One region of the Cytobacillus sp. FSL H8-0458 genome, then DNA from elsewhere that is predicted to be linked to it. Evidence: riboswitches for the same ligand, from Rfam matches in the RefSeq annotation. Region 1 holds a riboswitch; the other holds the start of a gene.
What was found. Region 1 has a riboswitch for cyclic di-GMP ahead of NYE23_RS23685 (methyl-accepting chemotaxis protein). Riboswitches for the same ligand answer to the same signal wherever they lie in the genome.

Region 1 (5,776 bases):
TTTCTTTCGTGAACTGATCATCACCATCTGCCATTCTCTTTTCCCACTCATTTACAGGCAGAGCCAGTTCCCCAAATTTCTTATCCTTTTCTGCATCCCTATTCTTAATTTTCTGCTTGGTGTAATACACTTCCTCAATGTTTTCACACACAGAGAGATCGCCATCTTGTACATGCGTATCGGGAAAGATGAGAGCCTTCATCTTAGGCAGATTTTCAGTAAAACGAATTGAGGGTATCTCCCCACAATTAATCAGCTTTAATTGTTCCAAATGCATCAATTCACCAATAGACGAAAAATCTTCAACCCCCTTGCAGCTCTCAAACTCCACATCACTCAGCGGAGCCTTCACTTTGCGAAGCGCACTAACATCTTTTAAACTCCTAAGATAATTCAACTGGAGCATTTGCAGGCTTGCTATCTCTTGGATTCCTTCAAGTGTGACAATATTTGATTGTGTTAAAATAAGCTCTTTTAAGCTTGTTAACCCACTAAATTCAGTGAGATTCCTGGCTTTCGGCTTATAGCTCCACAGCTGGGCTCTGGTTAGCTTACTTAATTCATTCAGTCCCGCCGTTTTACTCGGCAGTTTCCCGTATACTTCTTGCAGATTCTTAAGTTCTCCTATTTTAAAAACATTTCTAGTGGTTGTTTCATTTATCGATAGAATCCTTAGGTCCCTTAAGCTATAGATTCCGCTCATGTCTTTTATAAAGGAATTAAAAACATCCAAATGTTCAATACCCAGGCATTCATTCAAAAAATAAACATCTGGAGAATCAAAATCTGACACACCCACATGTTTAATGCTATGTTTATTGATATATTCCACACTCTCATTTATAGCGGCCGGATCTTCAAAGATTACCTTCTCACCAGTTTCACTCCTGCGGATATAGACATTCCCTTCATAATAAAACGGCATATGGATACCTCTTTTTCATTTAACTTACTGCATACTATAGAATTTCTCCGCCGCCATCCATTTTTCCTATCAACCAAAAAAGAGCTGCTATAAAAGCCGCCCCATCATAACGTTTTATACGTTTTCCTATAAAATACCCTTAAAACCTTTCGCCTGCTCATCCAGCTTTTTTGCTGCTTCCCCGATATCTTTAAATGCGGATACCGCCTGTTCATTAAGAACCTGATTTTCAGAGATGCCTGACTGCGATTGCAGGGTGGCGTCACTGATTTTGTTGATTTCACTTGATATTCCTTCAATATGGGCGTTGACTTCCTGAATGGAGTCCTGCACCCGGTTTGCGAGCTTTCGCACTTCTCCGGCAACGACATTGAAGCCTCTGCCATGCTCGCCGGCACGTGCTGCTTCTATGGCTGCATTTAGGGCGAGCAGGTTGGTTTGGGCTGCTATTTCCCGGATCGTTTTTACGATGCTGCCGATGGATTGTGCCTGTGATTTGAGAGAATGCAGGATTTCCAGGTTCCCTTTGGACTCAAGAACAAGCTTGCCTATTGCCTGAGCGGCCTCTTCACTTCTCTCAATTCCAGCTTTTGCTTTCTCACTAAGGGCTTCTGACATTTCCTGCAGCTGGGATGCCACCTGTGCTGTATTCGTTTCCCGTTCTGTTATATCTGTTGCAATCTTCACGACACCAGCGACCTTGCCGTCATTCCCGAAGACCGGTGTGTATGTAGCTTCGAGCCAAATAAGGTTTCCCTGTTTGGTCACACGCTGGATCTTTTCCTGAAAGCTCTTGCCATTGCGCAGATTCTTCCAAAGCTCCTGGTATTCCCTGCTGGCGGAAAATTCTGGGGTGCAAAATTGCTTATGCAGCATATTTGGCATCTCTTCTGCCCGATATTTCACAGTGCGGGCAAAATTTTCATTTGCCCAGAGCACTTTCCCATTCCCATCAAATTCAATCATCGCCAGAGAATTTTCAATTGCAGCCAAAACAGCTTCTTTTTCTAGAACCTGTGTGCTTTTAACATGATTAGGCTGATACGTTGTAAGCATGCTCTTCCTCTTTTCAAAAAAAGTTTATCAGAACATATCCTTACAAAAGAACTGTTCCCCTGTAAGTGCTGGCCGGTTGCGCTACTAGCTCGAATTCATTCAAGCGCCCAAATTACCTTGAATTCTCTTTGCTTCCAACTTGTTCTATTTATATGTCTATAGTACTAGTATCGGTTTGGCATCACAATTTTAAATGCTCTGCTCTTCAATATGCTGAAAATTCGAATAATTAAACATTAAGACCCATGATTCCCATAATTAGTAAAAGTAGAATAGAACTGTAAGAGATGATGAAGAAGGGATGGATTTATCTGAAAAATAAGCTGATTGCGTTATCTTTGGCTTCTGTTTTAAGCTTTTCACTTTTTCCGGAAAGTAGTTTTGCGGAGCAAACTGCTGTGGAAAACCAGGCGATCATACCTGGTGCGCACACAGTAACAGAACAATACTTTGACGGCGCCGGCAACAACTGGCTCACAACAAAGAATCCCCTGCAATATCAGCAGGCAACTCTTTACGGCAATATCGGCCTGACTCCTTATCTATGGGGAAATGCAGCAGAAGGAACCGGATGGCATCAAATGTACAAGCCTGCTTCTGTAACGGGGACTCAGGTAAATGGTGTTTTTGAAGATGCCCAGTTTGTCATCAGGGTTCCGGATCACTGGAATGGCCGGCTGGTAGTTTCGGGAATCCCGGCGACACGAAATGAAACGTCGACCGATCTGCTTTTCAGCGATTATGTATTGGAAAAAGGATATGCTTTTGCTGCGATCGATAAAGGCACCCAGGGTGAGGCTAATTCGGATGATCCATTTGCAAAAGTAAAAAATGCTTTAGTCAATGAAGATGATAGTGTAGCAGAATGGCATCAGCGGTTTCGCCAGATTACGAAAGCTGCTCAGCAGTACTTAGCCAGCCATTATTCGGATGGGCTGATCGATCCGGCAGACTCTTCTGATCCTGCGAGTGATTTAGTATCAGCAGAGCATAAGATTCCTACATATGCAATGGGAATTTCCAATGGCGGCTACGTCGTTCGCTATGCTCTTGAAAATGATGATCCGGAGAAAACCGGCGAACCCCGCCTGTTTGATGGAGGAGTCGACTGGGAAGGTGTTCTCTGGACGGAGAAAAAAGAAAACTTGATCAGTTCCCTGACCACTGTTGTGAATCATGCTGAGGAAGCTTTGTATGGCAGCGGCAAAGAACAGCAAAAAGCGGTTAAAGAGTTATACAAAGCAGGCTTGCCAAAAGGGTCGGAAAAACTGTGGGCCTACCATGATCAGGTTTACTGGTTTGTTTCGCTGAATATCTATCGGGATCATTTTGATCCTGAAGCACCCGGCCGGATGGAATGGAGCAATTACCTGAACTTCGTTAATGGCGTGAGAGATCGTTCCTATGATTCTATTTTTGAAGATTATAAGTATGTGACCCGGCCGAAGGAAGTAAAGGAAAATATTAAGGCGGTGGCCAATACTGGAGATATTGATGTGCCCTTGATTTCTTTCACAGGTTCCCTTGATTCGCTGATATTCCCGGAGATTCATGCCAAGGGCTATCAAGAGCTGGTCAAGAAAGCCGGAAAGCAGGATCTGCACAGAATGTATATGATCGAGAACGGCAACCATGTAGACAGCCTTGTCTGGAACCCAGGTACCGATCCGGATCAAGAACTTCAGCCTCTGCTGCCTTATGCTCATCAATCATTTGACCTGCTAGTTGACTGGGTGGAAAACGGTAATGCGGCCCCTGCGAGCAAAACGGTTGATGCACCGGAGAACCCGGTTAAGGTCATTAATTTGAAAACTGGGCTGGAACGGGATCCCCGTTAGGCTGGAGCAGATGTGGTTCGGAAATTAGACAAATGCTTTCCGCACAAATATTGAGCTTACCCGCACAGAAACTGATTTTAGTGGCACATGATAGCATCTCATGGCGGTTTTTTGTGGTAGAAAGATGCCCCAATCGTTATAGATTGGGGTTTTAAGCGTTTTTTAGTAAATAAGCTAGGGTTACCCCCAGGTTCGGACTCTAAGTGGTAAAATCACGTTCTCTCTGTCTGAAGTCACCTCGCTTCTGACTCTAAGTAGAATATTCCGGCTTCCTCTGTCCGAAGTTGCTCCAAGTTCGGACTCAAACTACTGCGTTTCTTCTTTCTCAGTCCGAAGTTGCCCAGGCTTCAGACTCAAAGTTGTAATATTTTCGCTCCGTCTGTCCGAAGTTACCCCGGGTTCGGACCCCCGCTCATCCTCTCCAAAACACATTATCATATCAGCGAAGAACCTTCCGGCTGCCCTCCATCAGCCACATCACTACCGGAAGCAGTCCAAAGGAAATCACGGTAATCCCCGTCCAGCCTCCAGTCTGCCATACCAGGCCGGCAAGCGTCCCTCCGGTTGCGACTCCAAGGTAATAGCTTACGAGATAGATGCTCGAAGCACCGGCTTTGTGATGGGCGGCGCGCTCATTTACAATAGCCGCCATCAGTGAATGCGCCACAAAGAACCCCAGACAGGTCAGGCATAGACCTATTACAATGACTGATAAAGAATGCACATTTGTAAGCAGGGTCCCTCCTATTAAAATGATTGTTCCAACTGAAACCAATGTGGTTTGCCTGAAATAAGCAGATAGTCTTCCGCCCATAACGGAGCCAACTATACCGAAACTGTATGCAAGGTAGGTAAAAGAAATATTTTTTACAGAAAGATTAAAAGGATCCTGTTCGAGGTAAAAAGGCAGGTATGTCCATACTCCTGTAAACGAAAACTGGAGGAAGATTCCCATCGCGAATGCAGGAAAAAGCTTCGTATTTTTCAAATGTGAGCCCATGCCTGACAAGTCTTTTTGTACAGATCTTTTACTGGGCTTAAAATAATGAGACTTTGGCAGAGTCATAAAATAAATGATGAATAGCAAAATGGAAAATCCAAATAGGAAGTAAACAGAAGTCTGCCAGCTGGCCATATCTGCAATGTACCCGACGAAGATTCGGCCGGCCATTCCGCCAATGGCATTGGCTGCAATATACATGGTGATGCCTAGACTGATGCTCCTAGGATCCAGTTCCTCCCCTAAATACGCGATGGCAGCTGCAGGCAGGCCCGCTATACAAAAGCCCTGCAGGAAGCGCAGCATCAGAAAGGCTTCAAAATTAGGCGCAATCGGCAATAGCACCAGCGGAATAATGGTGCAGACAAGCGTGAAATTCATTATGGAAACCCGCCCGATTCGATCAGACAGAAATCCGAAGAATAACAATCCGAAAATCATAGAAACTACAGCAGCAGACAGTGATAAACCGGCTGTTGCAGATGTGATGTCAAATGAATTCGACAGCAGCGGCATAACCGGCTGCACAAAGTATAAGTTAGCGAACACTAAAATGGATGCACTCGTCATCGCAATCATAATTTTTTTGAAGCCGGCATCCTGCAGTGAATATTTACTTGGTTCCTTTTGTAGAGCATTTACAGCAGTCATTTTTTCACCCTGTTCCATTAAAGCGTTAAATTCATCATACCATTTTTTAAAGGAAATCGAAAAACTCTGATTTTTCTCTTCGTATGATTTCCTTTACGAATATCCTTCTACTATTTTTGAAACAGCGCGCACCTTCATTCCAAGTGTCCTAAATGTTATAATAAAGGAATGTACTTTACAGGGCAGCCTGTTACGTTAACAGGTGCCTTGCTTTAATAAATTCGACAAAATTCGGGTGGTGCCTGTCACCAATGAGGAGGTATGAACATGATTCCGGAGCGGTTTTTGGAGCCCTTGGAGTTTGCA
Region 2 (5,776 bases), on a different contig from region 1:
TTCTTCCAGGGATAGTCTTCTTGTTCTGTATAAAAATAATGGCTTTTATCGGCAGCTGATAATTCTGTTTTTCTTGCCGGCAGCATTCCCGCCTGAATCAATCGGTCCCAAAGGCTCTCTGGCCAATATCCAAGACCTGAAACATTCAACATTTGCTTATATTGCAGGGTTTTATCTCTTTCGATCTGCTTCAGGCCTTTGCGGCGTATTCCTGTAATCACCCGGTTGGAATAGGAATAGGCTATGGCGGATAAATGGCTGAGGCTGATCATGTTTTCAGCGCGTGGCTTCCGGACTTTTTCATACCATTTAAGCTTGTCCGGCGCAATACTTCCGCTCTCATACATCTCTGCAAGCAATTCGCCCAGCACATCCGCATCCTGAATCGCCATGTTCATTCCTTCCCCTGCCATCGGGTGAACCGTATGGGCCGCATCGCCCAGGATAGCAAGTCTTCCATCCACATATTTATCTGCATAAAAGGCTGTCGGAATCATTAACTGAATATCCTTCCAATTTTTCAGCCTGGTCACATACCCTTCCAACTCAGGAAAAAGCTCTACATAATTTTTATGGAAATAGTGAATTCCTTTTTTTTGATGCTCCTTATACGTGCCCTCCGGAATTAAATAAACAGATCTTACTTTCGCATCCGGCAGCGGAAATAATCCGAGGAACCGCTCATCCTTAGAAATGATTTTCCCTTCCTCCAAGGATTGAGGGCGGGGGAAGGTGACCGTTAAAAATTGATGGTTATACTCAATCTTTTTAATTTTGCTGTTCATTTCTTTTCTGGTAATGGAGTTTCTTCCTTCAGCGCCTATATAAAAATCAGCACTTACTGTAAGCTGCTCCTTTACATCCTTCCGCTCAACCAGTAAATCGCCATTGTCATAACCTTTTGCCAGGGACCCTGACAGATATTGAAAGTTTGGATATTGAAGCCCCTGATTAAGAAGGATTCCTTTCAGCTTTTCATGCTCGATCATAAGCGAGTAATCATAATCTCCCGGCAGAATGCTGTAATCCATGGCAAACTCTTTTTCCCCTTCCTCAAACGCAATTCGGGAAAATGAAAAGCCGTTATCAAGGATTTCACGCAGTACATCCAGCTCCTCAAAAATTTTCAGGCTCTTCGGCTGCAGGAGTTCCCCCTTATAAACGGAAGATGGGGCATCCAGCTTCTCCATTACGATGACATCAATATTGGCTTGAGCCAGCTTCAATCCCAGCGTCAAACCGCCAATCCCACCGCCCACAATTGCAACCTCTGTATTCAAGGACATGTTTCCACCACCTTTGCCTTTTATTTAACCTCCTTTTTAAAAAGCAAAACCAATGGATATGCTGATATTACAAAGTCTGGAAAAAATTATAAGAACAAACTTTTAAAAATAGGAGTATGATTGTGATAGACACCTATATTTTCAAAATCCTGTATAATAGTGAGAGTAAAATCAATTAACGTACCCTTAGGGCTATATATAGCAATACCACAGTCTAACGGGCAGTAAGATCCCCACTAGAAACTGCAGTAAAATTCAAAGGTGAATTAACGGGGCCCAAACTGCCCGTAAAGGCTCGATTAGTTCAACTAACCAACTAGCGGGAAAACCCCCACTGATTGGAGTTTCACTTTAATTTTGGAGGCAATAAAATGAGAGAAATAGCAGTCGAACAATATATCCAAATGGACAACGCAGTTCCGGTCGATGTCAGGTCTCCAATCGAATTTGAGGAGTGCAGCATTCCCGGTGCTGTCAATGTGCCGCTTTTCACCAATGAAGAGCGTGTGGAAATCGGAACACTATATAAGAAAGAAGGATCTGATGCAGCGAAATGGAGAGCGATGGAAATCGTTTCACCTAAAATTCCGTCCATGATGCAGAAAATCAGAGACCTGAAAAATGATGGCCTTCAGCCTGTCATTTACTGCTGGCGCGGCGGCATGCGCAGCAAAGCGGTTACTACATTTATCACATATGCCGGTGTTTCGATCCCTCGTTTAATTGGAGGATACAGAGCTTACCGTCAATATATTCTGGAAAACACAGCAAGCCTGATTCCTGAAAAAGCAGTTGTTCTGCACGGAATGACCGGCGTCGGGAAAACGGATGTTCTGAAGGTGTTAAGCGAAAAAGGCTATCCTGTTATTGACCTGGAAGAAATGGCGGGACACCGCGGATCGATTTTCGGTTCCTTTGGCATGGGGTACGGCAGCACACAAAAAACATTTGATGCACTATTGTATCAAGCCCTTTCTGAGGTTAAAGGCTACCCTTATATTATTATGGAAGCCGAGAGTAAGCGGATTGGCAAGGTGGTTCAGCCGGATGAGCTGCTGGATACTAAAAAAACCGCAATCCACATTGATATGTTTGCAAGCATCGAATCCCGTGTCCAGCGTATTCTGAGGGACTATGTGGAACCATATCAAAAAGAAGAATGGTTCAAGCCAAAAGTGGATGAAAGCCTCGTTTTTATTAAAAAACGTCTGAAAGATACTGAAATCCGCGAGCAGCTTGATGAATCAGCTCAAACGGAGAACTACGAACTATTTATCAAGCTTTTATTAGAATACTATTACGATCCGCGCTATGCTTTTAAACAGCATGACTATGAGGGCGAATTCCACCATGTGAATGCTGATAATGTGGAAACAGCTGCACAGCAAATTATTCAAATAATTGAGAAGCAAAATGCTCCCGTCTTATGACGCGGAGCATTACTTTTTGAGAGCGACAAAAGATATATTTTTATAAAACACAGATAACTAACTATTTAAATCGGTTGACACTGTGGTATGATGATAATAATATTGAACAAAACGTTCTTAATATGGAACTCATTATGATAAAATCCTATTACATACAAAATAAGGTGTGTGGTATACGATGATCGGTGATCGTGTAAAAAAACTTCGCCAGGAAAAGAAAATGTCCTTATCCGAGCTTGCGGACCAGGCCGGTGTCGCAAAATCATACTTAAGCTCACTTGAGCGCAACCTGCAAACCAACCCTTCTATTCAATTCCTTGAAAAAATCGCGGGTGTTCTGAATGTTCCCGTTGACCATCTGATCCATGAGCAGATTAACAAGGATGACCTAGATTCCGAATGGATGAAAATTGTGAAAGAAGCGATGGAGTCTGGTGTTTCAAAGGAACAGTTTCGGGAGTTTTTGGATTTTAATAAATGGAGAAGCGGACAAAAATCATAATTGCAATGAGCCTGAATGCACAGGCTTATTTTTTTGGCAAAATAAAAAGCATTTCCATATAGAGATGTCTCTAACAGAAATACTTAGCCATACCGGATATTAAGCTTCGATCAGAACCTCTTTGGCTCTGTTATTATGTAAAAACTCTCTAATTTCTTCCTTTTGCAATCCTAAGTTTCTTGCTTCCATAATTAACTGCAGCCACTCCAAATCAATTCCTTCGACCTTAACATTTTGCTCTGTCAAAACTCTTCCCCCCAGGATACGTATCGTATTCCAGGCAATCCAGCCATCGTAGTATTTTTCAACACCTTAGACCCGCGACTTTGCGTCCCCATCTTTCAATGAGTTTGCCTTTTTCTGCGCCTATCGACTCAAAGAAATATTTTCCATAGATGTATTCTACTATGACCATATTGCTAACATTGTCAGGTTTTGTAATTTTTATTAATTATTTTAATATTAAATTAATTTGTTTTTCGACATAATCCTAATACTTTTTATGTATTTGATTACCTGAACCCCTCATCTTTTACAGTAAGTTGTTATTTATGGTCGAACTCCTTTTGGAGTAGTAGGAAAGTCCGATTCTTTTTCTGTAGTTTTTGCTGACTTGTTTTATTGTATAGGTGTGCGGGATTTTGCATTTCTTAAAGGTCGTGTGGACTGGTTCAAGAGTCATAGCATCCAAGAAGATTTCATTCGTTAAATCAGTGTGGCAAATCGGGCATAGCCAGCCTTCCAATTCACTGCTGCTGTATGAAGGTTTGTGGCATTTATGGCAGATCTTTCGATACATTTTCAGCCTCCTCATTTGACTAAGGATAGTAATTTCACTCTATCGGTTATTAAGATAGAGCTTCATAAATCCATAAAACATGAAATACTAATATGAATGAATAAAGATATGCTGCACCTTTTGCCACTACCTTTACTTTAGTTTGCGGCGGAAAATTAATCGAAGTTGACAGCAGGATTAAAAAGCATGAAAGAACAGCTTTAACAGAAAGAAATAATAGGGGTTCTATCGTATAGAGAAAATCCATAATTGGATTCACTTCTTCAATCAGTGAAAGTTTCATTCCAAAGAACGTCAAGAGACCATCCAAAAAATTAATGAAGGCAAGATACTGCAGAATTTTTTTCATAAGTTCACCGCTTAATGTGTAGCTTTTTGATTATATTCATTAACTGCTTAGATAAGTTCTAAACGCGAATAAAAATTAAGGCCTTAAAGAATCAGTTCCTCAGGCCTTAATCTAAGTTTCACTCCGCAGCCTTCTATAACGCCATAATAAAATTACGCTTCCGGCACCTAAAAATAATGTACCGATAAGTAATAAATTGTAATTATTAGTTGCAGTATTTGGGAGCTTATTAACCTTCTCTGGAATTACCGTGGCATCTGTGGATGGTGGTGAATTATTAGTTCCCCCTCCAGAATTATTATTATCTCCTGATCCGGGAGTCTCGTTGCCGGTTCCTTGTTCACCTGTTGCCTCGGCAAGAAAAATGATTTCAACCTCTGCAGCAGAGTTTTGAAATTCATTTCCTAAATGCTCTGGCAATGTTACTTGGAAAAATAAAGTTTCTTCTGTCCCTTTCGCTAATTCTCTGGGAGAGAAACCTTTAAAATCTTTAAGTTTTCCTTCGTAAAGCATCTTTGTATCTTTTTTAACCTCAAGCTCTAATTCCTCAAAAAGTCCTTTAATAGACTTTGATTTTCCAATGTTAGAAGTATATTTAAAATCTTGATTGCCATCATTTTTTATTGTGATATTTCGGGGCATCCAATCGCCCGGTTTTAAATTATCTACCTGAAATAGGTACCTATTTGAGTTCTCTAAGTTCGTATTAATATCAATATCTTTGTCCACTGCTAATGCAGTTTCGTTTCCAAAAACAATTAAGATAACAAAGCTATAAATAATAAATATTTTTATAGGTTTTGCCAGCAGACTTTTAACTTTCATGGCATTCCCTCACAACAATAGATTTAACAAAAGGCGGGAATTTAATTCCCCCCCTTTGTTTTGAAAAACTATTATCTTGCAACACCAGCGCCTTGCTTACCGTTAAATGTCCACTCAAGTTTTAAAGAGTCACCTTGGAATTTATTTTGATCCTGGCCATTATCTACAAACTCGAATTGAACATAAAGTTTGTCTCTAGTTCCTGCCGCCAACTTACCTCCTCGTTCTCCAAGGTAAGCGCTCCAGAAATTACCCGAGATAACATCTGGACTCATAGTTTTTAGGTCTGAAAGAGTGGTTGACCAAACAGGCACGTCAACTTTATCAGCATTAAGTAAGAAATTGACACGAATATATTTTCCAAAATCTTCGCTATTATTATTATTTGCATCCGTTACAGTATAGTTTGTGCTCATATCTATTGTAGCAATATCAAGTGAACCACCATTAACCAAGTCAAATGAACGAAGCATTGTATCACCGGGCTTAATATTATTTACATTTATAATTGTTGTAGGGTCTACGTTTAAATCTAAAGTTCCAGCAGCAAATGTTGCATCAGCTGTTGCAGTGTCACTGAAGTAT

Region 2: it holds a riboswitch for cyclic di-GMP, as region 1 does, so the genes downstream of both, NYE23_RS15895 (anti-repressor SinI family protein) here and NYE23_RS23685 (methyl-accepting chemotaxis protein) in region 1, are expected to answer to the same signal.

Annotation. Positions count from the first base shown of each region.
Region 1 is NZ_JBBOBR010000002.1:503,333-509,108, forward strand. It holds gene NYE23_RS25310 (hypothetical protein) at 1-925, opposite strand, end outside; gene NYE23_RS23685 (methyl-accepting chemotaxis protein) at 1,052-1,981, opposite strand; cyclic di-GMP riboswitch class II at 2,043-2,126, opposite strand; gene NYE23_RS23690 (alpha/beta hydrolase) at 2,293-3,819, shown strand; gene NYE23_RS23695 (MFS transporter) at 4,259-5,470, opposite strand; gene NYE23_RS23700 (SWIM zinc finger family protein) at 5,738-5,776, shown strand, end outside.
Region 2 is NZ_JBBOBR010000001.1:3,236,101-3,241,876, forward strand. It holds gene NYE23_RS15880 (NAD(P)/FAD-dependent oxidoreductase) at 1-1,286, opposite strand, end outside; gene mnmH (tRNA 2-selenouridine(34) synthase MnmH) at 1,658-2,716, shown strand; gene NYE23_RS15890 (helix-turn-helix domain-containing protein) at 2,895-3,218, shown strand; gene NYE23_RS15895 (anti-repressor SinI family protein) at 3,318-3,464, opposite strand; cyclic di-GMP riboswitch class I at 3,495-3,583, opposite strand; gene NYE23_RS15900 (hypothetical protein) at 3,751-4,017, opposite strand; gene NYE23_RS15905 (DUF5658 family protein) at 4,067-4,366, opposite strand; gene NYE23_RS15910 (LPXTG cell wall anchor domain-containing protein) at 4,478-5,191, opposite strand; gene NYE23_RS15915 (CalY family protein) at 5,263-5,776, opposite strand, start outside.